Regions from separate parts of the Solibacillus sp. FSL H8-0523 genome, predicted to be linked through region 1. Evidence: riboswitches for the same ligand, from Rfam matches in the RefSeq annotation. Region 1 holds a riboswitch; the other holds the start of a gene.

Region 1 (5,739 bases):
GCTTACATTGCAGACGCGCAAATGGACCAAATGTTGGAGCTTGGTCGCACGGATGGTCAGTACGAACAACAATGGTCGTGTGTACTGAGTATTGGTGGGTATATGGATGATTACGAGAAACGCTATAGCCATTATGAAGAGGAAGATATGTTATTTTACCTACTTTCCGATAAGCAAAACTTCAATTCGATTGAAAGTTTGCTGCAAAGTATTCGAGACAATGCGAAAAATACCCGTGACTCCATCCCTAAAGCATTATTTGAACAGTGGAATAGTCTATTCCTAACGAATCAAGAAAACCCATTACAAGCGCCGTACAACGTGTTAAATGCGACGGAGTTTTTATTGACGGTTCAAACAACGAGTTTAACCGCAACAGGGATAATCGATTCCTTAATGACGCGTAATGAATGCTTCTTATTTGTGAAAATCGGTAAATGGCTAGAGCGCTCTGAAAAGACGGCGTTAATTTTATTGACATTGATGGAAAATGCCAGTACATTAAATCGTGATTTTGCGGTTACGTATGCACTTCAGTTAACGAATACACTAGACGAATATACACGTCGATCCCGTCATCGTGAAGCCGATTTAGTTTTGAAATTCTTAATTCAAGATGCGTATTGCTCACGTTCGGTTTCTTACGGCGTACGAAAAATCAAAAAAACATTATTAGAGATTGAAAATAATGAAATTCGCTCGTATGCAACACATTTATTTGAAATAATCGAAATTCTAGAACAATTCATTGAAAAAGACCCAACGCCCATGTCACGCGAAGACCGCATTGAATGGGTACGAGAAATCCACAGGCAATGCATCCAACTTGGTCCGATTTTCTCACAAACGTATTATTTAACCGAACCAATTTTAGTGGAATAAAAACACCCTAGACAGATGTTAAAGATTAAAACTTAAGGGGAAATGAGCAATGAAATATCAAATTACACATACTAATATTTTCAGGTACGAAACCGAGGTGGAACAATCTCTCAATACAACTCGATTAAAGCCACGTAACAACGAATGTCAACGGCTCATTTCACATGATGTTAAAATTAGCCCGCATTCATTAACGCGCGATAATATCGACATTTGGCGCAATGCAGTCGGCACATTTTTTATTGCGGAAAAGCATAGTGTATTAGAAGTCATATCGGTTTCGCATGTAAGTGTTCAGCGCGCACCGTATATTTATCAAATTCATTATTCGGATGAAATGCGCAATATCTTTCATTCAGAGCTTTTTAGAGAGCACTACTTACCGTTTCTAACGACATCGCGCTTCACGACATTACTCTATGATCAACTAGAAGAAATACTAGCGGCAGTTGGGCCGATGAAAAACCCGTTGAAATTTGCATGTGATCTAATGACCTATTTATACCATTCAATTACCTATGATCCAGCCGCAACCACGATTGATACAACGGCAACGGAGGTATGGAAGCAGCGCCGAGGTGTGTGCCAAGATTATACGCATGTCATGCTTGGAGTACTACGTTTTGTCAATATTCCAGCGCGTTATATTAGCGGCTATTTATATGTAGGAGAAGGCGATAATTTAGTTGGTGATACGGCAACACATGCTTGGGTAGAGGTAATGGTGCCGGGGGTTGGTTGGATAGGCCTAGATCCTACAAATAATGTCGAGGTACTTGAAAATCATATTAACCTTTGTGTCGGTCGCGATTTCCGTGATGTTTCTCCAATTGAAGGCGTGTATCAAGGTGGTATGCATACACTTGAAGTAAAAGTACTAGTAGAAAAAATAGCACACTCTTAAAAAAACGTTAACTTTCTGAAAAATGCATATTGACGGAAATGTCGCAATAATGTAATATGAACCTATCAATTTCATATCAAAACCTCACAAACTCGTGAGGTAGAGGCGCGTTATTTATTAGTTTCTTATGGAGTCATCGAGCTGGCTAAGAAGTTTGAAAGAAGGAAATATCGCCGAAGTATTGTAAGTGCTCATACTTTTAATGCTGGGTCTGCCGTGAATAATTGCAGAACTGTCTCAATCGTCATCCCAGATGATTGAGTTGTGCTATCTCAAAATGGGAATGTAGAGGATTTGGGCTAAATATACATGTTTAACGACCTGAAGATCTTCTTTTAGGTCGTTTTTTGTATACATGAATCCCAAAAAATATATAAAAAGGAGAGATTTACAATGAAAAAGAAACTATTAATCTTGTTAACAGCTATGATGACGATGCTTGTATTAGCAGCTTGTGGTTCAGACGATGAAACGACAGGGGATTCAGGTAAAAAGGTAATAAAAGTAGGGATGGAAGCAGCCTATGCACCGTTCAACTGGTCTCAAAATGACGATTCTAATGGCGCAGTGTTAATTAAAGGTTCAAAAGAATATGCAGCAGGCTATGACGTAGAAATCGCGAAAAAAATCGCGGACGGCTTAGATATGGAATTACAAATTGTAAAAACAGACTGGGATGGCTTAATCCCATCATTACAATCAGGTGCAATTGATGTGGTAATCGCGGGTATGTCACCAACAGAAGAGCGTAAAGGGACAATCGACTTCTCTGAAAACTATTACACGAGTGATTATGTAATCGTTGTAAAAGCAGATGGACCATATGCCGATGCAAAAACATTAGCAGATTTATCAGGTGCAAAAGTGACGGGCCAACAAGCAACAACGCACTATGATGTGATTGACCAAATTCCTGGAGTAAATAAACAAGTAGCAGGTACAGATTTCGGTGCAATGCGTGTTCAGTTACAATCAGGTGCAATTGATGCTTATGTTTCTGAGCGTCCAGAAGGCGTTTCAGCTGAAATGGCTTTAAAAAATATTAAATATATTGTACCAGAACCAAACTTCGAAGCAGATCCTTCTACAACTGCAATCGCTGTGGGTCTTAAAAAAGGCTCTGATTTAACAGAACAAATCAACAAAGTATTAGCTGAGATTTCGGAAGAAGCGCGTCAGAAATTAATGGAAGACGCAATTGCAAACCAACCAGCAGCCCAATAAGCTGCTAAACAAATAGGTTGTCTTGCCGGCAAACGAGCAAGACAACCTTTTGCTTTTGAAGATAAGAAAGTATAAAATTTTTGCGTTAACAGTCTCAAAGCATTCGCGCCAGCCCCTCGGCATTTCGAACCCTCCTGCAAAAGTGATCAAGCGTTTACTTTTGCGTCGGGTCATCCAATGTTTGTCGGGGCTTAAAGGGCGAGAATGCGCTTTTCTTATAAGAAACACGAATGGTCAAGGAGGACAACAGGATGGCATTTTTAGAGTCAGTATGGGGCTTATTTACAAACAACTGGGAGCTATTCTTACGCGGTGCATGGACAGCGCTCTTACTCGCGATTATCGGGACAATTTGTGGTACGCTCATCGGATTTTTCATTGGTATTATGCATACGATTCCTCAGCGTAAACGCAGTATTAAAACAGTTTTATTAAAAATATTTAATTTCCTTTTAACAGCATACGTTGAAATTTTCAGGGGAACACCAATGATGGTCCAGGCGATGGTTGTGTTCTACGGATTAGTCTACTTAGGCATTGATATTGATCGTTTCCTAGCAGCATCTATCGTAATTAGTTTAAATACAGGTGCTTATATGGCCGAGTATGTGCGCGGTGGGATTGTTTCGGTCGACAAGGGCCAATTTGAAGCGGCACAAGCTATCGGCATGAATCACTTACAAACGATGATTCATATCGTCATTCCACAAGTGGCACGTAATATTTTACCGGCAACAGGCAATCAGTTTGTCATGAATATTAAAGATTCATCCGTACTAAGTGTTATTTCCGTTGTGGAGCTATTCTTCACAGCGAACTCAGTAGCCGGCAGTAACTACCGTTATATCGAGGCATTCTTCATCGCGACGGTATTATACTTCATTATGACGTTTGTTGTGACACGTATTTTACTATTGTTCGAGAAGAAAATGGATGGACCAGAGAGCTATAAAGTCGAGCTTATTACAGGCAACAAGCTAGAAAAGGATGGTGAATAACATGTCGGTTGTGATTGATATTCAACATTTAAATAAAAAATTCGGCACGCACGAAGTATTAAAAGACGTGAATTTCCAAGTAAATAAAGGGGAAGTGGTTACGTTAATCGGGTCATCAGGATCTGGTAAATCAACACTTCTGCGTTGCATAAATTTACTCGAAACACCTACAGCAGGTGAGATTATTTATAACGGCGACAATATTCTAAACGAAGGCCATAACATCGAGAAATACCGTACACATCTAGGGATGGTCTTCCAGCAGTTTAACTTATTTAATAACTTAGATGTAATAAACAACTGTATCGTTGGACAAATAAAAGTATTGAAACGCTCAAAAGAACAGGCCGAGCAAAATGCGATGAAGTATTTAGAGCTTGTTGGGATGAGTGCTTATAAAAATGCCAAGCCACGACATTTATCAGGTGGGCAAAAACAGCGTGTTGCGATTGCACGTGCACTCGCAATGGACCCGGATGTAATGCTATTTGATGAACCAACTTCAGCGCTTGACCCAGAAATGGTTGGGGAAGTATTAAAGGTCATGCGTCACCTAGCCGATCAGGGCAACACGATGTTAATCGTTACGCATGAAATGGAGTTCGCAAAAGAAGTATCCGACCGCATTGTCTTTATGGATAAAGGGGTTATTGTAGAAGAAGGCCATCCAAGTGAGGTTTTAGTAAATCCACAGCATGACCGAACGAAGGAATTCTTGAAGCGAACGTTGAAATAGGAGACGAAAATAAAGCTCGCGGTGCTCGCGAGCTTATTTTCTTGAATTATATTCGCTAATAATTATAAAAATAATCGCAAACGCCACGACGATTGCATAAAACCAGGTAGGAACGCCACCAAATGCCATTAGATTCACCTCTCGCTAGCGAGTGTAACATGGTTATTGGCGTCAAATCAAACTTCCTTAGACAAAAATTCGACTCTAGTCTTTCATCTAATGCTAAAATCGTATAAAATAAGAAAGAATTTATTTAATTAAAGTGAGGGTAAATGAATGTTACATTTAAAATGGAAAGATGCACCGACAATCCGCACAGTGAAATGTGTTCATACAAACGCATCAAAGTTTTTAGTGTCAAACGTATTAACGGTTGGTAAAGAGTATGAAGTGAAAAACGAAACAGAAGAATTCTTATTCGTTATCGACAACTCAGGCGAAGTTGGCGGCTTTTACAAAGAGTACTTTGCTTAATTGAACGAAAAAAACACCATTTCTCGTAGTTCGAGGAATGGTGTTTTTTGTATTTATTTTTGCTCCTGTCGCTTCGCTTTCGTCGGAGAAGATAAAGGCTTGCTATACGCGGCTAGCCTTTATTTTTGTTCAAGAATCGTATGCTCAATCTCATGGCGTTTTTCATCTGTTTGCACTTGCATACGTAGTGTATCTTCAATATCCTTCAACAGCTGCATTTGTGTCGCCTTAAAGCGATCTACGTCAGTGTGGGATAGGGCAGGGCGTTTGTTGTTTTTTTGAACGTCCATCATTTTACTACTCTTTTTCATCATCTGTTCTGAGGCATTCATTAAGCGCTCCTGTGACTGCATTGCGCGGCGCTGGTTATTCATGCTTAGGAGCATACTAATTTGCTGCTGCCATAGCGGAATAGTCGTCATAATCGATGTTTGAATCTTTTCTAGCAACATTTGGTTCGTTTGCTGAATTAAGCGAATTTGCGGGGCATACTGGATGGCCACTTCACGCGACAATTCTAA
Region 2 (5,739 bases), 1.9 Mb from region 1:
AACTTTATATAAACAAGAAATGAAGCAAACGGATGAATGGCTGGCGGAGCGACTTCAAGAAGCGGAGCAACCCGCGTTTCGTTTAACAACTGACGAACTAACATATGGTGCACGCGTTGCCTGGCGCAATAGTAATAAATGCATCGGGCGCTTATTTTGGCATAGCTTAACGGTATTTGATCGCCGTGATGTACTAGCACCACAAGCGATTTTTGACGCATTAGTGGCGCATATCGACTACGCAACAAACGGCGGTAAAATTCGCCCGGCAATTTCAGTTTTTGACCAGAAGCGCGTGCGTATTTGGAATCACCAATTGATTCGCTATGCGGGTTACGAAACAGCGATGGGCGTGATCGGGGATGCTAATTCGATTACTTTTACGAAAACGTGCGAGGCGCTTGGCTGGTGCGGACAACGAACAAACTATGATGTGCTGCCGCTTGTCATCCAAGTCGATGAGGCGCCACCACAAGTGTTCGAACTCCCGAAAGAAGCGGTGCTAGAAGTGAGCATTACCCATCCGGATTATGATTTTGGTAAGCTCAATATGCAGTGGTACGCGGTGCCGATTATTTCGAGCATGCGCTTTAATATTGCCGGTGAAGATTATCCGGCCGCACCGTTTAATGGCTGGTATATGGGCACTGAAATTGGTGCACGTAATTTAGCCGATGCAGACCGCTATGACTTTTTACCAGATGTTGCGCGTGTCATTGGGCTTGATACCGCGCGTAATGCGACGCTCTGGAAGGACCGTGCGTTAGTGGAGTTAAATATCGCAGTGCTCCATTCCTACAAGCAAGCCGGTGTAAGCATCGTTGATCATCATACCGCTGCACAACAGTTTGAATTATTTCAGCAGCAAGAGCAGGCGAATAGCCGGGATGTAACAGGCAACTGGGTATGGCTTGTGCCCCCGCTATCACCTGCGACGACATCGATTTATCATCAGCCAATAGACAATACGGTGAAAAAGCCGAATTATTTTTACCAGCCACAACCTTATTAAAAAATGAAGCGCGGTCGACAACATGTCAGACCGCGCTTTTCATTATTTCGTGACCTCTTTTAAAAATTGTAACGTTGCTTCAAAGGTTTCTACGGCCTCTTTTGTGTTCATCATAAATTGATATTCATGTGGAAGTTCCGCACTTGTATAAAATTTATCGACAACCGGAACGTCTAGCTGCTGCAATTTGTTTACGAGCGCTTTACCGTGTGCTTCAAAGGTCATGACATTACCATCAGTAATAAATGATGGCGGATAATCACTCGTGACAAAATCCACTGTAGAAGCAAGGCGCGTCGTTTCAGAGGATTGCCAATTGCGCTCACCGATATAGCCCCATCCGACACGATTTAATAAAAAGGCAACGAGCTTATTATCGCTTAAATGACTGAGCTGTTTAATATCAAACGGGCCGCAATACAGGAGTAGACCTGCAATGTTTTTGCGATCAACAACAGGTGTGATGTCGAGCTGTTTGGCATAATCGGCATTCGTTTGAACAAGTGCATATTGGCTGACAATTTGTGCACCAGCAGAATCCCCTGCAAATAAAATGTTAGACGTATCAAATTTATACGTTTCAGCATTTTTTAAAATCCACTCGTACGCATCGTTCATTTGCAAAAGCGGAGAAGGGTAGCGTTTAGTTGGTGCTAGGGCATAATTTATATTCACCACATGATAGCCGTTTGCCGCAATTTGAACCGCGTATTCGGTAATGTCGGATTTATCGCCCGCAACATAAGCACCGCCGTGTACCCACAAAATGACGGGAAGCAGTTCATCGCGGTCCTTTGGTGAAATGACATCGAGTCGTTTTTCTGAAAAGCTTGACTCATACACTAGGTTTACATAGTGTAGCGTTTGGTTTTGAATTGCCTCATAATTACTAGGCTTTACCGCAACGCCACCTTCGAATAGTTTCTTGACAAGAAAAGAAGAGGGGTACGGTGTGAAAACAATAAAGAGTACGATTAATAGAATGATAATTAGTAAGATAAGGCTAATAATTTTTAGCATCGAATTCTCCTTCATATAGAATGTATACCTTTATTTTAGTAGAAAATGCCAAACACTGATACCTAAAAAAACGCACACTCAAATTGTTGAGCGTGCGCCTTTTTGGTTGGTACGGTTTATTTTTTATTTAAAATGAGGTCGATTAATTCTTCGCGATCAATCAAATACACATCATTAATATTTGCCAGCTTTTCGGCTTGCTTTGTGTAGTGTGAATTTGTGACAACCCAAGCTTCTGTGGCATTGTACATTTTCACCGCACCAATGATTTCTTGTACGGCTTTGACACCAACCGTGCTTGAATAGCGCTTTGCTTGTACGGCAATAATGTCTTTACCGTCTTTTAAAATTAAATCTGCACCGTAATCGCCACTTTTGGCCGTATAGCTAACCTTAAAGCCACGGCGTTTAAATAATGTGCCTAAAAACTGCTCGAAATCTTCACCGCTCATTTTGTCGACTTCCTGAATGCCTGATTTGCGCAATTTTGCGGTTTTCCGTGACTTCTTCCATAGTTTAAAACCAATATATAGTCCGAAATAACAAACAATCCCCAAACCAATACTCTCAGGAGTAGAGTTGACCGCCCAGCCTGCATATCCTGCAAGTGCAATGAGCACAAGTGGGAAAATGGGTAAGCGTTTTTTATTTCGTTTTCTCTTTTTACGCACGTCTTGTTGTACTCCTTTTATTTACTTAGTCCTAGTATAGCACAAAAGGGTACATACGTTTGGTTATATCGTACGATTTTTTGCACTGGCAAAAGAAGCGAAAAACAATAGCACAGAGATGACAACAAATAGCGTTAATGGGACGAACCAGCTTTCCGTCACGTCATGTACAAAGCCGAACAAAACCGGGCCAATTGCTGCGACTAAATAGCCGATTGATTGTGCAAAACCAGATAATTCCGCCGCTTCAAAAGCAGTCGTCGTACGCAAGTTGAATAGCATCAGTACCAGGCCAAACGATGCCCCGCCTGCAAAGCCTAAAAAAATCATCCATAATACGGCAAAACTCGTCCATTCAAAAAGCATGCCACTAAAGCCTATAATGTAACAAGTCGTAAAGAATACGACAATCGGGCGCTGCGACGTCATTTTACCCGCGAGAATTGGGATTAAAAACGTCATTGGAATTTGTGCAAATTGCATCACCGATACCATCCAACCAGCAGAAGCGGCATCAAGACCTTGGCTCACATAAATTTCCGGAATCCAAGCAGCACAGCAGTAAAATAAAAAGGATTGTAAGCCCATCGCCGCAGCAATGGCCCACGCAAGCGGATGCCGCCACATTTTTTTTGGTTTATTTGTCGTTTTCGGTATTTGCATATCGACTTTTGATGTGCGTAGCAGAGGCACCCAAATGAGCAATGTCAGTACACCTAAAATGACTGAAAATCCAAGAGCGATTTGCCAGCCTGCATATTGTGCGATCGAATAACTAAAGCCTGCCGCAATCCCAGAAGAAATATTCATCGATACCGTATAAATACCGGTTAATAACCCAATATGTAACGGGAATTTCAATTTAAAATAACCGGGAATCAGTACATTGCCAAACGCAATGGCAATGCCAATGAGCACCGTACCGATAACGAGTAATGAGGTTATACCAACCGAGCGCAGCACGACACCCGCGCACAGTAAAATCACCGAATAAAACAGTGTCCACTCCATACCAAATCTGCGTGCAAGGCGCGGTGCAAAGGGTGAAATAACAGCAAACGCCAACAGTGGAATCGTCGTTAAAAAGCCGGCTAACACATTGGAAATCCCAAGCCCTTCACGAATAAATGAAATAATCGGCCCAACAATAGTGATGGGCGTTCTAAGTGTCGTTGCGAATAAAAAAATGGCCACAATGAAAAATAACAAGGGCTTATTCGATACTATTTTTTTGCTTTGGTAATTGATTTTTTCGGGGTCCATAAACTAGCTCCTTTTTATCGTAAATTCTATCATAGAAGGACTTCTAGAGAGGTTAAATTATCTAAAAAGTTAGAAAAATTCAAAGTCATTGCTATCAAATAGTTGTTATGATAGACTATGAAACGTTATTAAATTAAATAGATATACCTCATTTATTGAGGTAGAGGTCGCAAACGTTAAGATTAGTATAGCTGAGATTGGGAAGAATCGGTGAAGCTTTATGAAAGGAATGGTTGCCGAAGTGTTGTTTTTCTTCTTAAAAACAATGCTGGGGCTGTTTTCGATAAGGAACAGAACTGTCACATGTGTGAGCATGTGTTGAGCTATCTTTCAAGTTTTGAGGTTTTTATGAGCCGTCACATAACTTGTGGCGGCTTTTCGTTTATCATAAAAGCCCAATTGATCGATAAGTAAATGAAACAAGGGGATTTTTTCATGAGTGAAATTAAAATAGACCAGCTCGGCAATAAAAACGAGCTGAAACGTGGATTAAAAAGTCGTCACATTACGATGATTTCGCTAGGCGGAACAATCGGGACTGGGCTGTTTTTAGCATCGGGTGGCGCGATTGCACAAGCGGGTCCAGGTGGGGCACTCTTAGCCTACGCATTAATCGGGATTATGGTGTATTTCTTAATGACGTCTCTAGGGGAGATGGCCGCTTATATGCCAACTTCGGGGTCATTTAGTACATACGCCTCAAAATTTGTAGACCCAGCACTTGGCTTTGCACTAGGCTGGAACTACTGGTACAACTGGGCGATTACGATTGCCGCAGAAATCGCAGCGGTTTCGTTAATTATGAAATACTGGTTCCCAGATAGCTCGTCACTTATCTGGACAATCCTATTTATCGTCGTAGTTTTATCGTTCAACTTATTATCGGTAAAAGCTTACGGTGAAGCAGAATACTGGTTTGCGATGATTAAAGTTGCAACGGTGATTGTCTTTATTATTGTCAGCTTCTTAATGATTTTCGGTATTTTAGGTGGGAACGCGCCAGTCGGCTTTACGAACTTCTTTGAAGGCGATGCACCGTTTAACGGCGGCTTCCTAGCGATGTTTGGTATTTTCCTAGCTGCTGGATTCTCATTCCAAGGTACTGAAATGCTAGGGGTAACAGCGGGTGAAACCGATGACCCAGCGAAAAATATTCCAAAAGCCGTGAAATCCGTTTTCTGGCGCATCATTCTTTTCTACATTTTAGCGATTGGTGCAATCGGTTTATTAATTCCTTATACGGATTCTCGTTTATTAACAGAGGATATTGCAACAAGTCCATTTACATTAGTGTTTGAAAACTTAGGGATTGCATTTGCCGCATCGGTGATGAATGCCATTATTTTAACAGCGATGCTTTCTGCTGGTAACTCAGGATTATATGCAGCAAGCCGTATGTTATTCCAACTAGCGGTTGATGGCAAAGCGCCGAAAATCTTCCGCAAAATCAGTACGCGCGGTGTGCCGGTTTACGCATTACTTGCAACACTTGCAGTTGGCTGTTTATCATTTTTAGCGTCATTCTTCGGTGATGGCGTAGTGTACATTTGGTTATTAAATGCCTCAGGGATGTCAGGCTTCATTGCGTGGCTTGGGATTGCTATTAGTCATTACCGTTTCCGCCGTGCATACGTGGTACAAGGGAATTCACTGAGCGACCTGCCGTATGTATCGAAGTTCTTCCCATTTGGTCCGTTGTTTGCGTTCGCGCTTTGTATGATTGTCATACTAGGGCAAAACTACATGGCATTTACAGGTGGCACGATTGACTGG

What was found. Region 1 has a riboswitch for lysine ahead of NSQ62_RS10430 (transporter substrate-binding domain-containing protein). Riboswitches for the same ligand answer to the same signal wherever they lie in the genome.
Positions count from the first base shown of each region.
Region 2: another riboswitch for lysine. It lies ahead of NSQ62_RS01140 (amino acid permease); the one in region 1 lies ahead of NSQ62_RS10430 (transporter substrate-binding domain-containing protein).

Region 1 is NZ_CP150291.1:2,086,265-2,092,003, forward strand. Features, by position in the region: gene NSQ62_RS10420 (alpha-E domain-containing protein) at 1-882, shown strand, start outside; gene NSQ62_RS10425 (transglutaminase family protein) at 932-1,786, shown strand; lysine riboswitch at 1,879-2,064, shown strand; gene NSQ62_RS10430 (transporter substrate-binding domain-containing protein) at 2,180-3,010, shown strand; gene NSQ62_RS10435 (amino acid ABC transporter permease) at 3,262-4,008, shown strand; gene NSQ62_RS10440 (amino acid ABC transporter ATP-binding protein) at 4,010-4,744, shown strand; gene NSQ62_RS10445 (DUF6501 family protein) at 5,021-5,218, shown strand; gene NSQ62_RS10450 (toxic anion resistance protein) at 5,338-5,739, opposite strand, start outside.
Region 2 is NZ_CP150291.1:224,524-230,262, forward strand. Features, by position in the region: gene NSQ62_RS01120 (nitric oxide synthase oxygenase) at 1-1,012, shown strand, start outside; gene NSQ62_RS01125 (alpha/beta hydrolase) at 1,055-2,032, opposite strand; gene NSQ62_RS01130 (restriction endonuclease) at 2,149-2,703, opposite strand; gene NSQ62_RS01135 (MFS transporter) at 2,767-3,966, opposite strand; lysine riboswitch at 4,120-4,300, shown strand; gene NSQ62_RS01140 (amino acid permease) at 4,402-5,739, shown strand, end outside.